3 regions of the Mesorhizobium sp. C416B genome follow, and region 2 is predicted to be linked to each of the others. Evidence: predicted binding sites of a transcription regulator. Region 2 holds the regulator's gene; each other region holds the start of a gene.
The links. The regulator LexA, encoded in region 2, represses DNA repair genes until DNA is damaged. The targets are predictions, from matches to a motif close to TGTTCNNNNTGTGTTCNG.

Region 1 (7,626 bases), 2.6 Mb from region 2:
GCTAAATCGCGCCATTGACACTCAGGCGTACGGGAGACGGCAACAGTAGAAGGGTCGGCATCTTCCCAGCCTCGCGCCACGTCATCGCGATGACGTTGACGAAGGCGCATCAGCAAGGTGGCCGTAGTGGCCGCTTGAGCGATATCTATGGGCGTTGCAACCATCGCAGCCTCCCTCAAAGCGATGGCAAACCCCTCACTAGTAAGCCCGCTCAGACTCTCTCTGCAATCAAAAAAAGAGTTGTCCTCGCTCCCTGTTCTGTCATCGCAATGAAGGACGACATCTTCGAGCACCCGCAGCACACCTGTCGCATGGAAAAAGCTGTAGGCGTTTATAGGTGCTTGGGGAATCCGCCGTTTGTTTGCGTTGTGGAGCGGGACAAAGCAAGTTACTCACTCAGGCTGGCTACCGTGAAGCGGGGCACCAGCCCGACTTCCACGCGTTGCCGTGGGAAGCTGAACACAGGGCCGTCAAAGAAAGGCAAGGTGGACGCGACGGCGCTCGCTGAACGCATTCGGGCGCCGGCTGCGTTCGCGTTCACACCCGGCGCTATGTCGCTTCTAGGCCCGCTCTGTCGCTACTTTGTGCGCAGCATATTGTGGGAACTCTGCCTCGGCCCACGCACTCAGTGGCTGACCAGAACGAGCGCATCATCGGCCTAACCGTTTAGGCTGTAGAATTTGTGTGTGCGCTCGTATCGAGATGCGGGTGATGTCGCAGCCGAAACGCGCTGCTTCCTTCTCGATCCGCCCCATCAGTTTGGCGCCGATACCAGCACTGCGCATCTCGGCGTCGACAACCACATGGTCGGCCTACGCCCACTTTCCGCCCATACCCGGTTTGCTGATAGAGCGGGTAGATAGCCGCGATCTCTTCGAGCTCCATGGCTGAGTGTCGATGCCTATGTCGGCGAGGTGATGGGTGCGGGCTTGCCGCCGAACACCAGCCCCAACTGGACAGTCGCATCGCTCGACATTACGGGCGATGCAGCCACTGTGAAGGTTGAGGACGAATTTGGAACCACAAGGTTCACGACTATCTTTCCCTGCTCAAGATCGCAGGAGAGTGGAAGATCGTTAGCAAACTCTACCACCTTCACCATTTGGACCGTCCAGATCACAGGCCAAATACCGCGAAACTGGCGACCTTCAACCTGTCGTAGGTCTCTCCCAGCGCCTTTAGAGCTTGAGCTCACTCCTTAGCGCGTCGATTCGCTTCGAGGCCTCGGCTTTGCTTAGATCTTCGGCGTAGCTTCTGTCGTCGCCCGCCTGCTCACATAATGTTTTCAAGTAGGAAGCTTGCGACGGAGTCATTGGCTCGTCACCAGTCGTCCATTCGTCAGGATCCTTGCTGATAGTTGCGCTTTTGGCTCGGGGTGAAGTTTGCATGACGCTCTCCGTGTTGGGAACGGCACAACGTATTTGATCTGCTTTTGTTCCACATGCTTGAAGTGTGTGAAATTGCGAGGGCATAGGTGTTCACGAACGCAAGTTTACCCGTGCTGGAAGAATCCGACGAGATTGCTTAGCTTCCGCTCGCGGTCGCCAACGATGAACTCAACGCCAACTCTGCGCGAGACATCGAAGACCCTCCGCGCCCGCAATTTACCCCAACGGTGAGGAGACGCCCCATGAAAGCAATCGTAGCGACGGACCTGACTGCAGGAACGGCCGGGATGAAGTTGGTGGAGTTGCCCGAGCCTCGGGCGGCAATTAACGACGTGGTCGTACAGGTTCATGCGGCAGGATTCGTCAACACCGAACTGGAGTGGCCCTCGACGTGGGCCGACCGAGCCTTCCGTGACCGGACCTCTTCGATCCTCGGCCACGAACTGGCTGGTGTGGTCACTGCGCTCGGCTACGGCACCACAGGGCTTTCTATCGGTCAGCGGGTGTTCGGCCTCGCGGACTGGCATCGCGACGGCATCCTCGCCGAGTATGTTGCCATGGAGGCCCGTAACCTCGCGCCGCTGCCCGGCGATGTCGACTTTACGGTGGGCGCTAGCCTGCCGATCTCCGGCCTAACCGCTTGGCAGGGGCTGTTTCAGCATGGCCGCATCAAGGCCGGGCAGAGCGTTCTCGCGCATGGCGCTGCCGGTGCCGTCGGTTCGATGGTGGCGCAGCTTGCCAGGGAGGCTGGAGCCTATGTGATCGGCACCGGGCGGGCCGCCGACCGCCAGAAAGCGCTCGACTTCGGTGCAAATGAATTCCTCGACCTCGCAAAAGACACCCTTGAAGATGTCGGCGGCGTCGATCTGGTGTTCGATGTCATCGGCGGCGATGTCCAGAAGCGATCCGCAACGCTCGTCCGGGCCGGAGGTATCCTTGTCACAGTCGTTGGACCAACGGACATTCGACCTGCAGACGGCTTGGCGGTTGACTTCGTCGTCGAGGCTGATCGAGCCCAGCTTTCTGAGATAGTGCAGCGGATCCGCGATGGACGACTGCGGACGAACATCGGCAAGGTTTCGAGCTTGGATGATGCCATCGGCACCTTCAACTCAACGGACCGACGCGCGGGCAAGACCGTTGTCCGCGTTCGTCCGTGAGAACTTGGGAGAGAGGCGGGCCCTCGCTCCTTATGGTCGCGTCGGCAGCTGACACGGTGAGGTGCAAATCAGCGCCTGTCGCGGGATTTAGCCATCGTAGGGCGGTGTTTGCGGGAACCTACTTTGTACGTTTCCGACTCTTGCCTTTTTCGGAAAGTGACCCACAGAATAGCTGATTGAGGTTCTATCTCTCTGGGAGGATGGGATGGACATTCAAGCACCTGTTCGGCCTACGCAGCAAACGGCCAAGGAGCTGGTCCGCGAGGTCCTGTTGGGCTCTCAGCCCGGCGACATTATTTCCGTCAAAGCGACCATTGTAGCGGTCCGTGAGCGCGGCGGCGATCTTCTCGAAACTGACTGCCAGTTAGTCGAAATGATCGTCAAATCAGCCTCCGTTTGGGGACTGTTCATCGCCTTTGACGTTCGAGAGGCGTGATGCCCCACCGTTGGTTCAACCCTCCGGTTTATGTGAAGACTGAGCGCCCGGGGCTTCGCCTTGGTGTCAACCGGGTTGATGCCGCCGCCGAGGAGCTCCTAAAGTGGTCCAATCGTGGCCCCAAGTGGCGGCTGGCGGCCGAGGCTTGCCTATCTGCGATGGATGGCAAAATGCCCGGTAACGACTTCCGGCTGCTGTTCGAGGCCGCGGCCGATGAAGAGGAGATGCTGCTGCCGGATTGACACCGCTGGACGGGACCATTCGGGTCTGTTCGCGTTGCGAATTCACCGGCGCAACGGGCATTTATGCTGTCCGTCTCCGTCGTCAAACTTTAAAGTGAGACACTAACGAGCGACGACCTAGATGGACAGTTATTCGCCGGTGCGCGTACCATATAGGGCCGCGGGTGACCGATGGAGGTCACATGGTTGATGAAGAGCATCGCCGCGAACGGAGGCAGCGGGTGCTTAAAGGCGCCTCAATCATCAGCGGAATCACAAACTCCGAGATCAGTTGCACCATTCGGAACCAAAACAGTGGCGGAGCTGAGCTCAAAGTCCCGGTGGAAGCGCGTGTCCCTGAGCGGTTCGTGCTTTACGTGCCGACCGACGGCGTTGCCTACCAAGCAGTCCTGCGGTGGCGCAGGAACGACCGAATTGGGGTTCAATTTATAGGAACGTTGCCAAAGCCGCGTCTCCACTATGGCTGAGCTTGTGCCCGGGATGCACAGACCGGGGAATTGGACACTCTCCGGCGCTCGGCACGTGTTCCATGGCAGTCGCACTTTAGAGATTACCCCCCGGCGAAACTTCGCTTGAGGTCGACACGGTCAGAAGGCTTACAAAATCGCGGGAATATTCCCCGTCCAGATATTTAGCCGGAGCGCCCCACGCCTCGGCTGGTTGGCCAGTGAACGCGTCAAACACCGCTCAGGTTTCGTCGAGTCCCTCCTGAGGTCGTATCTTTGAGAAGCCATGCCGTCGCTAGGTAAGTCTGCGGTCCAGTTCTCAAGCGGTGATCGACATTCCTGTTGGAGTGCGGGTTCTACAGGAGATTCGGTTTTGAGGATCGCGAGGGCTCAACGGATCATGAGCGACCCAGCAGGATCAGAAACCGGCACCCGTCTGCGCAGCCCTTTGATGAAGATAGGTAGAGTCAAAATCTGCGGCGCGAACGAGCCCTGCCCAGTCGGTCGCATGAAAACGCGAGCCAACGGTGGATATCAGACCGTCGCGTCTAAGGTCCTGAAGCACTCGGTTCACGTGCACGGTAGAGAGGCCAAGTGCGTCGCCAAGTGCAGCCTGCGTAATGGGGAGATAGGCCACATGATCTTCAATGCGGCCTACCGAGCGAAGGCGAACAATGAGTTCGCAAAGAATGTGAGCCATACGCGAGTAGGCGTCGCGCCTACCGACGTTGGTGACCCACTCTCGATAGATCGCCGCATCGATCACCGTCGAGCGCCAAAACACTCTCGTTATCGAAGAGTGCTGGTCGCAAACGGCGCGAAGTTCGTCGTGCCGCATGAAGCCCACCCTAGCGGGCATGAGAGGGGTGAAAGTGCAATCCATGACCGACAAATGCAAACCATGCAGGTCGGGAATGTCGCCCGGAACAAAAAAGGAGGAGATTTGACGCTTCCCCTCCCCGGTTAGTTTGATCGACCCTATTAAGCCTTCAAGAACGACGAACGAAAGGCTCGGCTTATCGCCCTCGCGCAGAATGTCTTCGTTGGCCTGATATCTCTTCTCCTGAATCGAGATGTTCCCCAAGGTCGCAATGTCTGATTCTGCGAGTTCCGAGATGGCTTGGAGCTTGCGGATCAACATTTTGAAAGAATGATCATGTGCCATCAAGAACCTGTTCGTGTTTGCTCCCAACTTTTAGTTGGCGCTAATGTTCCCGCTGCCTAGAGGAGACGAAGGCCAATGGTCAGTGCGTCGATGATGCGCGCAAAGTTCAGCTGTCCTCAATCCTTTTCGCCTGCCGCAACCTGTTCGAAACGGCTGGATCACAACCTGCTTTCCACCGGATTAACGAGTGCTATTGCGCGCTAGGAACCTTAAGAGTTCGCAGCCGTTCAACTGTTGGGGCGCACGAAGCAGGCTTTCAATGTCATCGGGTTCCGTGCTGATCGTGGAGACGTCGAGAACTCTCTCCGGGAGGCCGGGTTCGAGGTGGTCGCCGGCTTAAAAGGGCCTTCAAGCGATTGCGACTTTCGATCGTGAGCCGGAGCGAGTTGTGGCTCTCCTGACAGATATCAGACTTGGGGACGGCCCAAGCGGGTGGGATGTGGCCCGGCACCTCCGAGGCGCCGATCCTACTATGCCAGTTATATGACAGCGTTGGTCGATGCCATGGCCTGCTACGCAATTGACCGACATCAAATCGACATCCTGTCTCTCGGCTGCGTTGAATTGGAGTTCGCCTTCACCAAGGACCAAATCGCCAAGGGCGGTATCAGGCACTGGCGCGAGATCATTTCTGCCGCCATGCGCCTGCAAAGCCAGAATGCACTGGGCCAAGCTGGGCTGCTGGTAGGACGAGACCGTCTACTACGCGTCGACGGAGCACCTATGAAGTCTAATCCGATCGACCTCGACGACTACACCGGTCCGCCGCAGAGTTACCTGTTATTGCTGCCTCACTGGTCAAGCAACATGAGGAACGGCTGGCCGCGCTTTTCGTTGCGCCGCGTCCACCCTACAAAGCGGTGTATGGGCCAAGGTCTCAGGACCCGTAAATAGCCACCTGTTCTTCGCACGATGTCGGCTTTCAGAAACCGCCTAAAGCGATCCCGATATTGAGCGCAATGGCCATCCGTTCTGATTAAGTCGTCTTGGCCAGCCGTGGTCTTCACTCGACCCCGCATGATGAGGTATGACCAAGAAGGATGTAGACTAAACCGGAAGAGACAAGGTGCAGGTGCAAGGCATTGAGAGAAATAGCAGGAACCGAACCAATCCACAGGAATATTTTGTTGGTATTTATGTTGGTAGCAGATGCGGCTAACATTCGCCTAAGTATCTGAAAGCAAAACGGGATTTTCTTCACTTGAATTCCGCCTCTGGGCACCATCACCCACCTAAGGTGTTGATGCCGCTGAAAAACCAGCAAAATTAAATGCTTAGGGCTACCCGAGTGATACACACAGGTGTTACACATGGTCCTAGCTATGAGCCGTCCAACAAAACATCCTAAGACCGGCGTTTACTGGTTCCGAAAGCGAGTACCAGCGGACATAACCGCGCTGACGGGTCGCAAGGAAGCCATCAAGACCCTTGGTACAAAAGACCCCGAGGAGGCCAAGCGGAAATATATAGAGGTGCTCGCTGAATTTGAGCGCGAGTGGGCGCGGATTCGTCTCGGAGGCAGCCTCACACGAAGAGACGACCCTAACGGTGGCATTGACGGCACACCACGTCTCATAACAGACCGTGAGGCGCATGTTTTTGCCCAAACCGTCCATGACGAATGGATTGCAAGGTTCCGCGACAATCCGAGTGAACAGCTTCACTGGCACACCGATCTCTACGAAGGCATGTGGACAAAGTATCCCCTGCCCTCAGTTGATCCTGTTCCGGGCGTGGAAGGTATCGCAGATCCCGTTCCGGGAAAGATGCCGATAGAAAACGTACTCTGGAAGTCGATGCGGGCCGGGTGCGTCAGCCGGGCAAAGGACATTCTTGTTGGCAATAGCTTCAGCGACGATTCGTGGAGTATCGACAAGACGGCACGTGCAGTGGGGGCCGCCCTGCAGAGAGCCAGCTTAACGCTGCAAAAGCTTGAACGCGGCGAGTTTGAGCCCGGAGAGGAGCCCGAGTGGCTTCATCGCTCGACAGATACTCGGTCAACCGACAGTCGATCGCGTAAGACGGCGGTGACAAAGGAGAGCACTGACACAGCGACTTTGACTGGGCTCGTGGACGGCTGGTGGAAGGAGAGCAAGGCAGCGGGCAGAAAACCGAGTACCTATGAGAGCTACAGAGATGCGTTTGCCTATCTTGCTCGGTTTCTGAAACACAACGATGCATCGAAGGTTACGGCCAAGGATATTATTGCCTTCAAAGATCACCGACTGAGCACACCGTCGCCGAAAACCGGAAAGATAATTTCCGCCAAGACGTTTAAGGATAGCAATCTCTCGGCTCTGAAAGTCGTCTTCGGCTGGGGGGTCGCCAACGGAGTCGTAGCTCATAACCCAGCTGTGGGTGTGACCTTGAAGGTCGGCAAACCTGCTCGCCATAGATCGAAGGGCTTTTCTGATGAAGAGGCCAAAACGATCCTTTCTGGCGCGCTATCTCATCAGCGAGGGCAAGAGAATGCGAAGACCTTTGCGGCGAAGCGTTGGATACCGTGGTTGTGTGCGTTTACAGGTGCTCGCGTCGGCGAATTGGCCCAGCTGAGAAAGCAGGATGTGACCTTGCGTGGCGGTGTTTGGGTCATTCGAATCACCCCCGAGGCCGGTACGGTCAAAACCAATGAAGCTCGCGAGGTACCCCTTCATCAGCAGGTGATCGACCTTGGATTCCCTGCTTTTGTACAAGAGGCTCCAAGTGGACATCTCTTTTTGAAAGTCGATCCGTCTGAAAACATCCGCGGGGCTCTGCGCGGCTTGAAAAACCGCCTCGCCGAATTCGGC
Region 2 (7,626 bases):
TACGGAGGGTGATCCGTTCTACCATGGCACCCGGGCGGATTTGAAACCCGGGGATCTGCTGAGCGTCGGCCACCCTTCCAATTTCAGAGATCAACCACTGTCATGGATATATTTCTCCCAGACACTTGAAGCCGCCATCTGGGGAGCAGAGCTTGCAACGGGTGACGGTCGTCAAAGGATTTACATCGTAAAGCCGACGGGGTTTTTCATGGATGACCCTAACCTGACCGATAAAAAATTTCCCGGTAATCCGACGAAATCCTACCGCTCCCGTGATCCGTTGCTCATCCTGGGTGAACTCGGTGAATGGCAGGGTCATACACCGGAACAATTGAAGGCAATGCACGATGGGCTTGCTCGCCTGAGAGCGGAGGGCCAGGATATGGTTGAGGATTGAGCCTCCTTGCCAGGTGATGGTCGATTCCGGCGCGGTGGACGTGATCACGCGGACTTTCGCGCTTTGCGCGTTCATGTAGCATAGGGGTCTGGGGCGCAAGGGGCAGACCCGATGGCTGGACGTGGCCGGGGCACGAAGGAAGGCGAAGGCGCCGAGGCAAGCGTCAGCGAACGCTCGCTGTTTGCCGATAGTCCCTATGCCGAGCCGCTGCCCCTCGCGCTGCCTGAGCCGCATCCCGGCGTCGCGCCTGCGCTGCCCGGTCACGCGTTGCCGGCGCAAGTCACAGCGCCCGGATCTATCGCCCGTCTGCGCAGACGGCTTCGCCGTCCGTCATGGCCCGCGCTCCGCCGCAGCCTTGCCGTGGCCGCCAACACGGAGCTCGACCGGGGCGTCGCCTTCCTGCTGGTGCCGGTTTTCCTGGCGGCCGGCGTCATCTTTTATTTCTCGCTGGCCGGCGAGCCCGGCTTTGCGCAGCCAATCGCCATTGTGGTGCTGGCGACATGTTGCGCTGTCGCCACGCGATCGCGGCCGAGGACGCATCTGTTCTGCATGGCCGCGATGCTGTGCGCGCTCGGCGTCGTCGCCGCCAAAGTCGAGACCTGGCGCGCCGGAACGCAGATGCTCGGCTCCGAGATCCAGACACGGCTGACCGGCCGCGTCGTCAGTCTCGAACAGATGGAAAGCGGCCGCATCAGGCTGACGCTCGACGTGGTTTCGACCGCTTACCCCGAGCTGCGCTACGCCCCGGAGCGGGTCAGGCTCTCGGCGCGGACCGTTCCCGCCGATATGACCGCCGGCTCCCTGATCACCGGCTATGCCAGGCTGTTGCCGCCGACCGGTCCGGTGCGGCCGGAGAGCTACGATTTCTCCTTCGACAGCTATTTCACCGGTATCGGCGGCAGCGGCTTCTTTCTCGGCAATCCGAAAACCATTGCTACGCAGGGACCGCCGCCGCTGACCGCGCGGCTCTCCTCGGCAATCGAGAACGCGCGCGAAAACATTGCCGACCATATCAGGGGCAAAATCGGCGGCGCCGAAGGCGAGATTGCCGCGGCGTTGATTGTCGGGGTGCGCGCCGGCATCCCGGACGAGGTCAACGAAGCGATGCGGCGCACCGGCATCTACCACATCATCTCCATCTCCGGCCTGCACATGGCGCTGGTTGCCGGCACCATCATGGCGTTGCTGCGTGGCGCCTTTGCGCTGTTTCCCGATTTCTCTTCGCGCCGCCCAGTCAAGAAATATGCAGCAGTGGCAGCACTCGTCTCCATCGCCGCCTATCTCGTCATTTCAGGCATCGTGGTCGCCGCCGAGCGCAGTTTCATCATGCTAGCGGTCATGCTGGTCGCGGTACTCTTCGATCGTGCCGCGCTCACCATGCGCAATCTGGCGATCTCCGCCATCGCCGTCATCCTGGTGTCGCCGCACGAGGTGGTCGGTCCCAGCTTCCAGATGTCGTTTGCCGCCACCGCCGCCCTTGTCGGCGCCTATGCCGGCTGGGCCGATTACCGCGCCGACAAGGTGAGAACGCCGCTGGCAAAGCGCTCCTTCGTCGGCTTCCTGTCGCGAAAATTCGCGCTGGCCATGGGCGGCCTCGCCATGACCTCGATCATCGCCGGCAGTGCAACCTTGCTGTTCGCCATCTGGCATTTTCAGCGTGTGTCGCCGCTCAGCCTGATCGCCAATCTGGCCGTGATGCCGATTGTTTCGTTGATCGTCATGCCCTTTGCCGTGCTCAGCGCACTGGCGATGCCGTTCGGCGCCGACGGGCCGTTCCTCTATGTGATGGGCAAGGGTCTGATGGCGATGATCGCTATATCGGCCTGGATTTCCGAGCGCTCGCCGGTCGACGCCGTCGGGCTGATCTCCATCCGCTCGGTGCTGTTGGTGGCGGTCGCCCTCGTCATCGCCACCATGGCCACCACCTGGCTCAGGCTGGCGGCCGTGCCTTTCGCGCTGGCCGGCCTGTTGACGGTGCCGCAGGTGCTTACGCCCGACGTGCTCATATCCGAGGACGCACATCTGGTGGCCATGCCGATAGGTGGCGGCGAACTCGCCCTCAACCGCGAACGCTCCAACGAATTCACCACGGACAATTGGAAACGGGCGCTGCGGGCCGAAACCATTATCCCGCCCGAGATTTTCGAGGCAACAGATACGCGGTTCGATCTCGATCCGCTCGATCTGCCGCCCGGGTCGCCCTTCTATTGCATGGGCGATCTCTGTATCGCCCGACACCCTTCCGGAGCCATTGTAGCCCTTGCCAAAGACCGCAAGACGGCGCGGCCGGCCTGTGCCTTCGCTAGCCTGATCGTCATCGATGACGCCACGGCCTACAATCCGTGCCGCGACCCGCTGGTGCTGGTCGTGACGAAGAAACAGCTGGCCCGCGACGGCAGCGCCGCCGTCTTCTTCGATCCGCAATCGGCAGCTGCAGCGCCAACCATCCGCTTCGCCGTCGACAAGCCGTATCGCCCCTGGCACGAGCAACGCCGCTTCTCCCGCGAAGCGCGCGGCCTGCCGCCTTACAACCAGCGTGAAAAATACAAACCCAAGCCGGCTCAGTAGCGCCGGATCAATCCGACAAGCTTGCCCTGCACCTTCACCCTGTCCGGTCCAAAAATGCGGGTCTCGTAGGCCGGGTTGGCGGCTTCCAGGGCGATCGAGGCGCCCTTGCGGCGGAAGCGTTTCAGGGTCGCTTCCTCATCGTCGACCAACGCCACCACGATCTCGCCGGGGCTGGCTGTGTCGGCATTGCGGATGATGACCGTGTCGCCATCGAAAATGCCGGCCTCGATCATCGAATCGCCCTTGACCTCGAGCGCGTAGTGTTCACCGCCCATGATCATGTCGGGCGGCACCGAGATCGAATGGGTCTGATGCTGGATGGCGTCGATCGGCACGCCGGCGGCGATGCGTCCCATCACCGGGATTGAAATCGAGGAAACGGCATCGTCATTGCCGGCAGACATCGAACGCGACGGCGAGCCCGGCCTGATCTGGCGGCCGAGACCGCCTTGGCCCATCCCGCCTTGTCCCTGGCCGCCTTGCCCTTGGCCGGCTTGACCAAGACTGCCCTGAATGACGCTCGGCGAAAACTTCCTCGCCGCGTTGAGGCCTGGTGCGATCGAGTCGGGTAGCCGCAGCACTTCCAGCGCGCGCGCCCGGTTCGGCAGCCGGCGAATGAAACCGCGCTCCTCAAGCGCTGTGATCAGTCGGTGGATGCCGGACTTGGAGGCGAGGTCGAGCGCTTCCTTCATCTCGTCGAAGGACGGCGGGATTCCGCTCTCCTTCAGGCGTTCATGGATGAACATCAGAAGCTCATGTTGTTTGCGCGTCAGCATCGCGGCCCCCAAGGGTTCTGAAACCAGAATCAGAAAAAACAAACCCAGAACAAACACTATCTGTTCCAGTTGTGTTCCGCAACCTTTTAAAGTTTAATGAATGTGTTGACGTTTTGTTCAGCGTAACGTTCGGCGCTGCGAGCGCCGCCTGCGCCCAGTTGCCAGCAACGGGGTGAAACGAAGACAAAGTGCCCTGCGTCGTCGGCTACGATCGCCGCTTCCTTTTCGGACGGGGCTGCGCAGCATCCGCGCCGGGTTCGCTCTGGGCATAGACCTGCAGCGTGTAGCCGATGTGAGCGGTCATCAGAGTTTTCGCACGTTCGACGTCGCGATCGAGGGCCGCTTCCATCAGGGCGGTATGGTGTTCGATCGCCACGGCGTCGCGCAGGGCCGCCACGGCCTTCCGGTGTCCATCCGTGCGGCCGGCGGCCGCGCGCAGCGTCGGGGCCAGACCCAGAAAGCGGTGATGGCGATGCAATTGGTCGGAAATCGTCGCATTGAAGCGCAGCAGCCAGCTGGATGTCGCGGCACTGAGCAGCGCCGCATGGAAGGCATCGTGTTTTTCGTACCACGCGTCGACCGCATCATCCGATGGATCGTCGAGAACAGACCCGCACCGTGAGAGACGATAGTGGGCGGCAACGACCGCGTCTTCCCACTCACGGTCGCCCTTCTCGATCGATTCCACCAGCAGGGGCAGTTCGACCACCAGCCGCGCACGCGCCAAATCCTCGAGCTCCGCCCGAGAGACGGGAGCGACCGCAAACCCGCGGTTGCTGATGGCGGTCACAAGCCGTTCCGCCTCCAGCCGCGACAGCGCCTCGCGCAACGGCGTCCAGCCGATGCCGTAGGTGTTGCGCAGCGTGCTCAGCTTCAACGGCGCGGCAGGCGCCAGCCGGGTCGCAAGAATATCGCGCCTGAGCAGGCGATAGGCCGCTTCCGTCTTCGAGGTCTGCTCGTCATCCAGCATCGTGATCCATCAGACATAAACGCTCGGCGGATCATTATATATCAAAGCCTTTCAACGGGTGAATTATATATAATATTTGACAGTTCAAGGGCGACCACTCAAGATCGCCGGCATGTTTGGGCGGCAGGCTCCGCCGCGCGCGTTTGTCCATGGAAGGGCGCCGGATCATGAGCACGACACCCGATCTCGCTACAATCGAAGCAATGGATGCCGCCGATCCGCTGCGCTCCATGCGTGAACGCTTTGTCTTGCCGCAAGGCGTAATTTATCTCGACGGCAATTCGCTGGGTGCCGCGTCACCAGCCGTCTTCAGCGAATTGCAACAGGCCGCCACGCAGGAATGGGCGCAGGACCTCATTCGCGCCTGGAACACGGCTGGCTGGTTCAACATGCCGGTGGAACTGGGAGATCAGCTCGGACGACTGATCGGCGCGGCTGACGGGCAGACGGTGGTCTGCGACACAACCTCGATCAACATCTACAAGCTGCTGCACGCCGCGCTCGGCATGCGGCCGAATCGGTCGGTCATCGTTGCCGAGGGCGACAGTTTCCCGACCGACCTCTACATGGCCGAAGGCGTCGCCTCGACCCGGCCGGGAACGCGGCTGCGGCTGGAGGGCGTCGACGCGGCCGCAATCGAGGACCTGATCGACGACAGCGTTGCCGTCATCCTGGTCAACCACGTCAACTACAAATCCGGCCAGTTGCGCGACATGGCGGCGCTGACGCGCAAGGCACATGACGCCGGCGCGCTGATCATCTGGGATCTCTGCCACACCGCCGGCGCCTTGCCGGTCGAACTCGACCGTGCCAATGCCGATTTCGCTGTCGGCTGCACCTACAAATACCTCAATGGCGGCCCGGGCTCGCCGGCCTTCATCTACGCGGCCGAGCGCCACCATGGTGATATCAGCCAGCCGCTCAGCGGCTGGTGGGGCCATGCGCGGCCCTTTGCCTTCGAGCAGGGCTTTGCCATCGGCAGCGGCATCCGCCGCTTCCTATGCGGAACGCAGCCGGTGCTGTCGATGCGGGCGCTCAAGGGCGCGCTCGATATCTGGAACGACGTCGACATGGCGGCGGTGCGCAGAAAAAGCATCGCGCTGACCGACCTGTTTATCCAGCTCGTCGAAGCCAGATGCGGCGCCTACCGGCTTGAACTGGAAAGTCCTCGCGACGGCAGCCAGCGCGGCAGCCAGGTGTCGTTCCTCCACCCGCATGGCTATCAGGTGATGCGGGCGCTGATCGAGCGCGGCGTGATCGGCGATTTTCGGGCGCCGTCGACCATCCGTTTCGGCTTCACGCCGCTCTATGTCGGTTATGGCGATGTCTGGCAGGCGGTCGAAGCGCTGGAGGATATTTTGCGCACCGGCGCCTGGCAGGACGCCCGCTTCGCGGTGAAGACCGCGGTCACCTGAGGAACTAGAGCAATTTCAGGAAAAGTGTGAAGCGGTTTTCCGTCCGCAATTGCGTCAAATCAAAGAGCTAGAGCATTTCGCCGTTTACGTTAAACGGTGAAATGCTCTAGAGCCGGGTGCGGACCGTCCAGAGCTCCGGAAACAGCACGACCTCCAGCATCTTCTTCAGATAGGAGGCGCCTGAGGTGCCGCCGGTGCCGCGCTTCAAGCCGATGATGCGCTCGACCGTGGTGACGTGGTTGAAGCGCCAGCGGCGGAAATAATCCTCGAAGTCGACCAGCTTCTCGGCCAGTTCGTAGAGCATCCAGTAGCGCTGCGGGTCGCGGTAGACGGTTTGCCAGGCAGCCAGCACTTCTTCGTTCTCGACGCGCGTCTCGCGCCAGTCCGTGCGACTGGCGTCGGCGCCGATGTCGAAGCCATTGCGCGCCAAAAGCAGAAGCGCCTCATCATAGAGCGACGGCGTGGCCAGGATGGCTTCCAGCCTGTCCGTAAGGTCGGGCCGGTGCTTGTGCGGCCCGAGCATGGCAAGGTTGCGGTTGCCGGCCATGAACTCGATAGCGCGGTACTGCCACGACTGGAAGCCCGAGGATTGGCCGAGCGCGTCGCGAAACTCGGTGTATTCGCTTGGCGTCATCGTGCGCAGCACGTCCCAGGCATTGTTGAGCTGCTCGAAGATGCGCGCGACGCGAGACAGCATCTTGAAGCTCGGTTCGAGGCGGTCGGCGCGGATAGAGCGGATCGCGGCGCCGATCTCGTGCAAAGCGAGCTTCATCCACAATTCCGATGTCTGATGCTGGATGATGAACAGCATCTCGTCATGGGCCGAAGACAGCGGCGCCTGCGCATCGAGCACCTTGTCCAGCTGCAGATAGTCGCTGTAGGACATCCGCTCCTTGAACGACATCTGCGCGCCATCGGACGCCGGATCGTGCGGCTTAATCAATTGCTCTTCTCCGCGCGCAACCGGAAGCGCTGGATCTTGCCGGTCTGGGTTTTGGGCAAGGCGTCGATGAACTTCACCGAACGCGGATATTTGTAGGGCGCGATCGTTGCCTTGACGTGGTCCTGCAGGCGTTTGACGGTCAATGCGTCCGGCGAAACACCTTGCACAAGCACGATATGCGCCTCGACGATCTGGCCGCGTTCACCGTCCTCGGCGCCGGTCACCGCGCATTCGGCGACGTCGGGATGCGAGAGCAGCGCCGCTTCGACCTCGGGGCCGGCGATGTTGTAGCCGGCGCTGACGATCATGTCGTCGGAACGCGCGGCGAAGTGGAAGAAGCCATCCTCGTCCTGCGTGAACGTATCGCCGGTGAGATTCCAGCCATCGCGGACATAGTCCTTTTGCCTGGCATCGGCCATGTAGCGGCAGCCGGTCGGGCCGCGCACCGCCAGCCGGCCAGTAGAGCCGCGCGGCAGCTCCCGCATCTCGTCATCGACGATGCGTGCCTGATAGCCGCCGACGGGTTTGCCGGTGGAGGCCGGCTTCATGTCGTCGAA
Region 3 (7,626 bases), 3.1 Mb from region 2:
CGGTCCGGCACTGAAGGTTGCGAGGGCTGGGTAGGTGGAGGAAGCACGAGCGGACCTCTCTTGTCGAGAACCTGCACGAGCCTCCAGCCGCGAAAGCTCCAGGCGCGCCACTGCTTCTGCTCGGCGATAGTGTCGTCGATCATTATTTGGTCGGCCAGACAGGTGGTTTGGTTTCCGAATTGGTGCATGTAGAGGCGGTCCAGCGCCGGCATGGCGGCAGCGCCGAGCGAGCGCAGATATTCGGTATCGATAGGCGTGCCGTCGCCGGTCATTTCAAGGGAATGGTCGACATTGAAATTGGCGATCATTGCGGCGAAGTTGATGAAGCAGCAGGCATAAAGCGTCGCCGATAGCGTCGCAAGATTGGCGGAGAGCAGCCATTCGTTGGATTTTCCAAGCGCGATGCGGACAATGATCAGTGCAAGCCCTGACGCCACCAACCCCATCCAGACGAAGGCGGCGATGCGCCAGTAGGTCAGTGCATAGACGCCGATATAGAGATCGAGCCTGAGAATCGACGAGATGACCAGCACGATGTTCTGCGCCACCCAGGCATAGACCAGCCGGCGGATCAGCGGATCGCCTGAGGTTTCGCTGCCCGGCCGCAGCGCCGCCAGCACGAAGCCGGCGGCCAGCAGCGCGGTGGCGATCAGCGGATAGGCACCGCGATGCGCATAGGCGGCATAGCTCAACCCGTCCGGCAGGGCGACCCCACCCCAGAGATAGGCTGCGTCGAGCCCGGTCTGCAGCGCAAACAAGGCGTTGAAGACGATCAGCGCGCGCAGGATCGCGGCCTTGCCGAAGACGACGGCCTCGATCGTTGTCGCTGGTTTAGTCGCGGCCGGTGCGGCCACAGCTGCAGGCGGCGTCAAAGGTGGAAGGCGGCGCGGGAAACGCGGCAGGCGAGGCCGCAGGAAAGCCCAGACGCCGGCGATCACGAACAGCCAGAAGACGATCCGCGCCAGTTGGATGAGATCGAGCAGCTTCATCAGGTCGATCAGCGACAGCCAGTATTCGATGACCGGATTGGCGGCGCCGAACAAAAGCAGGAACACCGCGCCCAGCGTCACCGGCATGACCCAGACGATGATGGACGCCAGGCGGATGCGGCGGCCGCCAAGCCGGCGCACCGTGCGGCGCCATTGGAAAAAGTCACGGATAAGGCGCAGCGGCGCCGCCAGCAGGAACAGCGCGACCTGGCCGGCAATGCGGGCGATGCCGTGCCGTAGCCGCCCGGACAGGGACAGCGCAAACACCACCAGCGCCACGACAGCTATCGCCACCGACAGCGGGCTGACGTTCTCGGCCAGCGGCAGCAGCGCGACGAACAAAGCGGCCGGCTTGAGCCAGGGTCGGGTGGAATTCAGCGCGGCAGGATGCACAGCGACCACCGCGCCGGCGATCAGGATGGCAAACAGCAGCACCGTGATCCCGGCGGGCTGGCCGTAAAAGAAAAAATCCGCCAGCGCCACGAGCAGGACGGCGATGCCGAAGCGGCTGGAAAAGCTTGCAAACGATGTCATGCGCGGATTTTCCTGATGGGCTGGGTCCGCTCGGCCGGTGGGCGGATAAAAGGGAGCAGGCTCGCTTCCAGGTAAGGGCGGGCCTCCGCCCGGGGCGGATCGACCAACCACCAGCTTTCGCTGCGCAGGCGATAGGGCAAGGACCAAAGGTGAGCGTTTCGCTGTTGCATGCCGCTGTTGTCGCGGGCTCGCATGGAAACGGCGGGGCGGAGCGGAGGAGGTTTTCCGCAGGGATGTGCAGTTTTCGTGCAGGACCTGCGCTTACGGCCGGGGCGCTGCCCGCCATCTTTCCGGACGTTGGCACTGTCCCAGCCAGGCTCCTTTCCTCTCCCTCCGGAGGGGGGAGAGGTGGCTCGGCGAAGCCGAGACGGAGTGGGGGAACCACCTGGCAGTCGCCGCGAACGGACACAGGAAGGGCATTCGGTGCAAACATCGCCTCGCCTTGCGCCCCAAGGGTCGACATCCACTCCGTCGACCCCCACTCCGTCGAGCTTCGCTCGACACCTCTCCCCCGATCGACGGGGGAGAGGAAAGGCCCCCTTCCGCAACTGCTGCGGGACGGGCGGGGCAGCGCAAGCTTTCGCAGTTGGCTCGTCATCAGGTACCGGTCGGACGCTTGCCTCCCCCGCCCACAAGCGGCATAGATCGGCCATGACAAGCGAACCTTACCGCCCGCGCCGCTCGGTGCTTTACGTCCCCGCCTCCAATGACAAGGCGCTGGCCAAGATCGCGACGCTTGCCTGCGATGCCGTGATCATCGACCTCGAAGACGCCGTCGCGCCCTCAGACAAGATCGCCGCGCGGGACAAACTGGCCGGCATTTTCGCCAGCCGACCGAAACGCCGCTGCGAGATGATCGTGCGCGTCAACGCGCTGTCCAGCGAATGGGGCAACGATGACCTGCTGACCGCGGCGAAATTCGAGCCCGACGGCATCCTGTTGTCCAAGGTCGCCACGCCGCGCGATATCCTCGAAGTCGGCGACGTGCTCGACGACAATTTTGCCCCCGACAGCGTCAAGCTCTGGGCGATGATCGAGACGCCCAAGGCCATGCTCAACATCGGCGCCATTGCCGAACTCGGCCGCGACCCGGCCTCGCGCCTAGCTTGTTTCGTTGCCGGAACGAACGATCTGGTCAAGGAGACCGGCATTCTGGCGACGCCCGACCGCCGCTATCTTGTGCCCTGGCTGATGCAGATGGTGCTGGCGGCGCGCGCCGGTGGCATCGGCATACTCGACGGCGTCTCCAACGATTTTCGCGACCTCGACGCGTTTGCGCGCGAATGCACCGAAGCCGCCGCCATGGGGTTCGATGGCAAGACGCTGATCCACCCGGCCCAGATCGAAGCCGCCAACCGCGCCTTTGCGCCCGCGCCCGAAGCTCTGGCCGAGGCGCGCGCGGTGAAGGATGCCTTTGCCTTGCCGGAAAATGCCGGCAAGGGCGTGATTGCTCTGAACGGCAGGATGGTCGAGCGGCTGCATCTGGCACAGGCCGAAAAACTGCTGGCGAAGGCCGCCGCCATCGGCGCATGATCCGCCCCGAAAAGACGAACTCACGACAGGACCTGACCCATGAGACTTTACCGCTTTCTGTCCGCCCCCGACGATTCAACCTTCTGCCACAAGGTGACCGCGGCGCTGAGCAAGGGCTGGCATTTGTACGGCTCGCCGACCTACGCCTACGACAAGAAGACCAAATCGATGCGCTGCGGCCAGTCGGTGGTGAAGGATATTGACGGCCAGGAATACGGGCCGGATACAAAGCTGAGCGACTGGTAGGGAAGGCGTCAACCTCCGCGTCTTCGTCATCCTAGGGCGAAGCAAGGAGCGAAGCGACGCGACGCAGACCCTAGGATGACAAAGGCGGGGGCTATTCCGCCGCCTCTTCGAGCTTTTCCATATCATCGTCCGACAGGCCGAAATGGTGACCGATCTCGTGGATCAGCACATGGGTGACGATGTCGCCCAGCGTCTCTTCGTTCTCGGCCCAGTAGTCGAGGATGGCGCGGCGGTAGAGGGTGATGCGGTTCGGGCCTTCGCCGGTCTGCGGGTTCCAGCGCTCGGCGATGCCGCGGCCCTCGAACAGGCCGAGCAGGTCGAACGGCGTCTCCAGCGACAGATCGTCCATGATCTCGTCGGTCGGGAATTCGGCGATCATGATGACGATCTCGCCGGTCAGCTTGCGAAAATCGTCGGGCAGATGTGCGTACGCCTCCAGCGCCAGAAACTCGATCTCCTCGATCGAAGGCGAGAGTTCATCGTGCCAGGTGCGGGTCTTGTAGATGCGGGCCATGCTTTGTCCTTTGATCCGGCATATAGGCTTTCCCTCCGGACTCGGCAAATGGACGGGTACCTGGCCAATTCTTTGCGCCGAATGGCTGCGACCAAAGTCCAAGGTTGGCCTCGCCACCTTTGATCAAGGAATAAATTCCTTCTGACTCCGCTTGACTCTTTCGGCACCCTCTGGAATCTATAAGAACATAACAGGAACAATTATGAGAGAAATTGACCGTCATGGCGACATCAGCCGTGGCGCGGGAGACTGTTTTTGCCCTGCGCCGCCAGATCGCGAAGATCGAGGGAACGCTGCCCGAGCGCCTGGCCGCGCCGGCCGGCGAGCGACCTCGTGCGCGCGCTGACAGCGCTATCGGCGGTGCGCCCGAACCTAATGCCGATGTCACCATCATCCGGCGCGGGCTTGCCGTGGCTTCGCCGAATGCTTTCCTGGCGACCGGCGTCGAGCACCTCGATGCGGCGCTGAGCGGCGGCCTGCCGAAAGCCGCCTTGAGCGAAATCCATGGCCTTGAGACCCGCAATGCCGGGGCCGTCGCCGGCTTTGTGCTGTCGCTGGTCAGCCTGATCCTCAAGGGCCAGCCCTTGCCCGTGCTGTGGATCGGCACATCGGAGATTTTTCGCGAGGCCGGCTTTCCCTATGCCAGGGGATTGCAGGGCATGTTCGGTATCGCACCGGAGCAGTTGCTGTTTTCCGAGGCGCCGAAACTCACCGATGCGCTGTGGGTAGCCGAGGAGGCCGCCAAGATGACGGCGCTCGCCGCAATCATTCTCGAGATCCGTGGCAGCCCGCAGCGGCTCGACCTCACCGCGACGCGCCGGCTGCACGCGCGCGCCCAAAACGCCGGCCGGCCGGTGTTCCTGCTGCGCCAGGCCGGCGAAGCCGAGCCGACCGCCGCCCCGGTGCGCCTCATCGTGTCGGCTGCACCAGCGAAATCGCGCCGGACGATCGCCGGGCCGCTTGCCGGCTCGATCGGCCACCCTGCCTTCACCGTCAGCATCGGCAAGAGCCGCACCGCTCTGCCTGGACAATTCACACTGGAGTGGAACCCCGATGAACACGCATTCGAAGAAAGAAAGCCCCGCGAAAAACGGGCAGAGAATTCTGTCGCTGTGGTTCCCGCATCTGGCGGCAGAACGGATCCTGCGCCAGCGCCTGGGACGGTCGTGGCGTTCCCGGCCTTCGGATCATCTGCCGCCATCTCACCCACCGCTCGTGATCAGCCATCGCGACCGCAACGCCCAGCGCATATCGGCCCTCGACGAGCGGGCTGAGGCGCTGCATCTGAAGCCTGGCATGGGCATTGCCGATGCGCGCGCCATGCATCCCTCGATCGACATCGTCGAGGCCGATCCGGACGCCGATCGCCGGCTGCTCGAAGGCCTCGCCGACTGGTGCGATCGCTATACGCCGCTGGTGGCGCTCGACGGTACTGATGGCCTTTATCTCGACGTCACCGGCTGCACGCATCTGTTCGGCGGCGAGCGCGCCATGCTGGACGACATCCTTGCGCGGTTTTTCCAGCAGGGTTTCGATGTCCGCGCCGGGTTGGCCGCGACGCCGGGTGCAGCCTGGGCGGCGGCGCGCTTCTGCGGCAACCGCATCGTTGTCTCCGGCAAGGAGGAAGCGCTGCTCGCCCCCTTGCCGCTGGCGGCACTGCGCATCGAGGCCGATATCCGCGCCAGCTTGGAAAGCGTCGGCCTGCGGACCGCCGGCGCGGTCATGGCAGCGCCGCGCGCGCCGCTCGCCCGTCGCTTCGGCGCGACCTTGCTGTTGCGGCTCGACCAGGCGCTCGGCCGCCTCGACGAGGCGGTATCGCCGCGCCTGCCCGTGGCCCCGCTTTCGGTCGAACGCCACCTGGCCGAGCCGGTCGTGCTGACCGCCGAGATCGAACGGCTGGTGCTCTTGCTGGCGGTGACGCTGAAGGCCGATCTCGAACGCCGCGGCGAGGGCGCAAGGATGCTGGCGCTGCTTTTGTTTCGCGTCGACGGCGCCGTCAGCCGCATCGCTGTCGGTACCTCGCGACCGTTGCGCGAACCCAAGCTTATCCAGCGCCTGTTCCATGAGCGGCTGGCCGCGCTCGAACAGGACATCGATGCCGGCTACGGCTTCGACCTGGTGCGGCTTTCGGTGCTGGCGGCCGCCGGCTTCGACATGCAGCAGGCCGATTTGACCGGCGAGACCGAGGATGACGGCGCCGACATGGCACTCTTTGCCGACCGCATCCGCGCCAGGCTCGGCGACAGTGCGGTGCTGAAACCGGTCGCCCTCGAGAGCCATCTGCCGGAGCGCGCCATCGCCACCATCCCGTTCTCGGAAGCGCCACAACGCAAAACACCGCTCAGGAAGCCGGGCTCGAAAGACGCGCCGCGCGCAACCATCTTCCCGCCGGAACGGCCGATCCGGCTGTTCCGTTCGCCCGAGCCGATCGAGGTGCCGGCCACCGAAATGCCTGAGGGTCCGCCGATGAATTTCCGCTGGCGCCGCGCGCTCTACCGGGTCGCGCGCGCCGAGGGGCCGGAACGCATCGCGCCGGAATGGTGGCGTGAAACGTCAAGCGATCCGCTCACATCGACGCGTGACTATTTCCGGATCGAGGATGCCGACGGCCGCCGCTACTGGCTCTACCGGCAAGGCCTCTATGGCAACCCGCAGGTGCCGCCGCGCTGGTTCATGCATGGGGTCTTCGCATGAACGCGCTGACCGTCATCCCCTATGCGGAATTCGGCATCCAGTCGAACTTCTCCTTCCTGCGCGGCGCCTCCAAGCCGGAGGAGCTGGTGGTGGCGGCCAAATTCCTCGGCTTTTCCTCGATCGGACTGGCAGACCGCAACACGGTGGCCGGCGTCGTGCGCGCCTGGCAGCAGGCCAAGGTCGAGAAGCTCGCCTATCACCCCGGTTGCCGCCTGGTGTTCGGCGACGGCACGCCGGACATTCTCGCCTATCCGCAGAACCGCAAGGGCTGGGGCCATCTCTGCCGCATGCTGACGCAAGCCAATTTGCGCGATGAAAACGAGAAGGGCGCGACCCTTCTCCAGCGCAGCGACCTGCTCGAATGGGGCGACCTGCTGTCGCTGGCGGTGCTGCCGGATCTCTCGGCGAATGCCGACGATCCCCTGGCATTGGTCCGTCAACTGAAAGACCGTTTCGGCGCTAATTTGCGGCTAGGCATGGCGCCGGATTATCGCGGCAATGACCGTTTCCGCATCGAGCAGGCGGCGGGCATGGCGGACATCGCCGGCGTGCCGCTGATGGCGACCAACGACGTGCTTTATCACAGCGCCGAGCGCCGCTCGCTGCAAGATGTGCTCACCGCCATCCGCCTCAATTTGCCGGTCGCCGAGGTCGGGCTGGAGCTGACGGCCAACGCCGAGCGCCATCTGAAGCCGCCGCTGGAAATGGCCCGTCTCTTCCGCCGCCATCCACGGGCGCTGGCCGAGACGCTGCGCTTTGCCGGCGAACTGACCTTCTCGCTCAGCGACCTCCAGTACAATTATCCCGACGAGCCGACGCAATCAGGGCTTGGGCCGCAGGCCGAGCTAGAGCGTCTGGCCAGGGAGGGGGCCGCCACGCGCTATCCGGCGGGCGTCCCCGCTTCCGTCTTGCAGCGCATCAGTGAGGAGCTCGCTCTGATCGAGCGTCTGAATTATGCGCGCTATTTCCTGACCGTTTACGACATCGTCCAGTTCGCCCGCAATGAGGGCATTCTGTGCCAGGGCAGAGGCTCGGCCGCCAACTCGATCGTCTGCTACTGCATCGGCATCACCGAGGTCGGCCCCGAGCGCATCGACACGTTGTTCGAGCGCTTCA

Region 1: NLY43_RS13910 (DUF3072 domain-containing protein) is a predicted target of LexA. The motif match lies at 1,423-1,440, and genes of this name have one in related genera.
Region 3: NLY43_RS19105 (ImuA family protein) is a predicted target of LexA. The motif match lies at 3,998-4,015, and genes of this name have one in related genera.

What each region holds. Positions count from the first base shown of each region.
Region 1 is NZ_CP100471.1:2,839,406-2,847,031, forward strand. It holds gene NLY43_RS13895 (hypothetical protein) at 1-164, opposite strand, end outside; gene NLY43_RS32580 (GNAT family N-acetyltransferase) at 651-803, opposite strand; gene NLY43_RS32820 (hypothetical protein) at 902-1,102, opposite strand; gene NLY43_RS32825 (nuclear transport factor 2 family protein) at 1,046-1,162, shown strand; gene NLY43_RS13910 (DUF3072 domain-containing protein) at 1,179-1,388, opposite strand; gene NLY43_RS13915 (NADP-dependent oxidoreductase) at 1,631-2,548, shown strand; gene NLY43_RS13920 (hypothetical protein) at 2,754-2,984, shown strand; gene NLY43_RS13925 (DUF982 domain-containing protein) at 2,984-3,226, shown strand; gene NLY43_RS13930 (PilZ domain-containing protein) at 3,409-3,693, shown strand; gene NLY43_RS13935 (Crp/Fnr family transcriptional regulator) at 4,091-4,837, opposite strand; gene NLY43_RS13940 (patatin-like phospholipase domain-containing protein) at 5,321-5,731, shown strand; gene NLY43_RS13945 (DUF6538 domain-containing protein) at 6,148-7,626, shown strand, end outside.
Region 2 is NZ_CP100471.1:284,319-291,944, reverse strand. It holds gene arr (NAD(+)--rifampin ADP-ribosyltransferase) at 1-397, shown strand, start outside; gene NLY43_RS01490 (ComEC/Rec2 family competence protein) at 509-2,965, shown strand; gene lexA (transcriptional repressor LexA) at 2,959-3,741, opposite strand; gene NLY43_RS01480 (GntR family transcriptional regulator) at 3,947-4,711, opposite strand; gene kynU (kynureninase) at 4,879-6,126, shown strand; gene kynA (tryptophan 2,3-dioxygenase) at 6,233-7,069, opposite strand; gene NLY43_RS01465 (AMP-binding protein) at 7,066-7,626, opposite strand, start outside.
Region 3 is NZ_CP100471.1:3,918,027-3,925,652, reverse strand. It holds gene NLY43_RS19125 (DUF4153 domain-containing protein) at 1-1,523, opposite strand, end outside; gene NLY43_RS19120 (HpcH/HpaI aldolase/citrate lyase family protein) at 2,175-3,056, shown strand; gene NLY43_RS19115 (DUF1737 domain-containing protein) at 3,096-3,302, shown strand; gene NLY43_RS19110 (metallopeptidase family protein) at 3,394-3,816, opposite strand; gene NLY43_RS19105 (ImuA family protein) at 4,038-5,090, shown strand; gene NLY43_RS19100 (DUF6504 family protein) at 5,032-6,510, shown strand; gene NLY43_RS19095 (error-prone DNA polymerase) at 6,507-7,626, shown strand, end outside.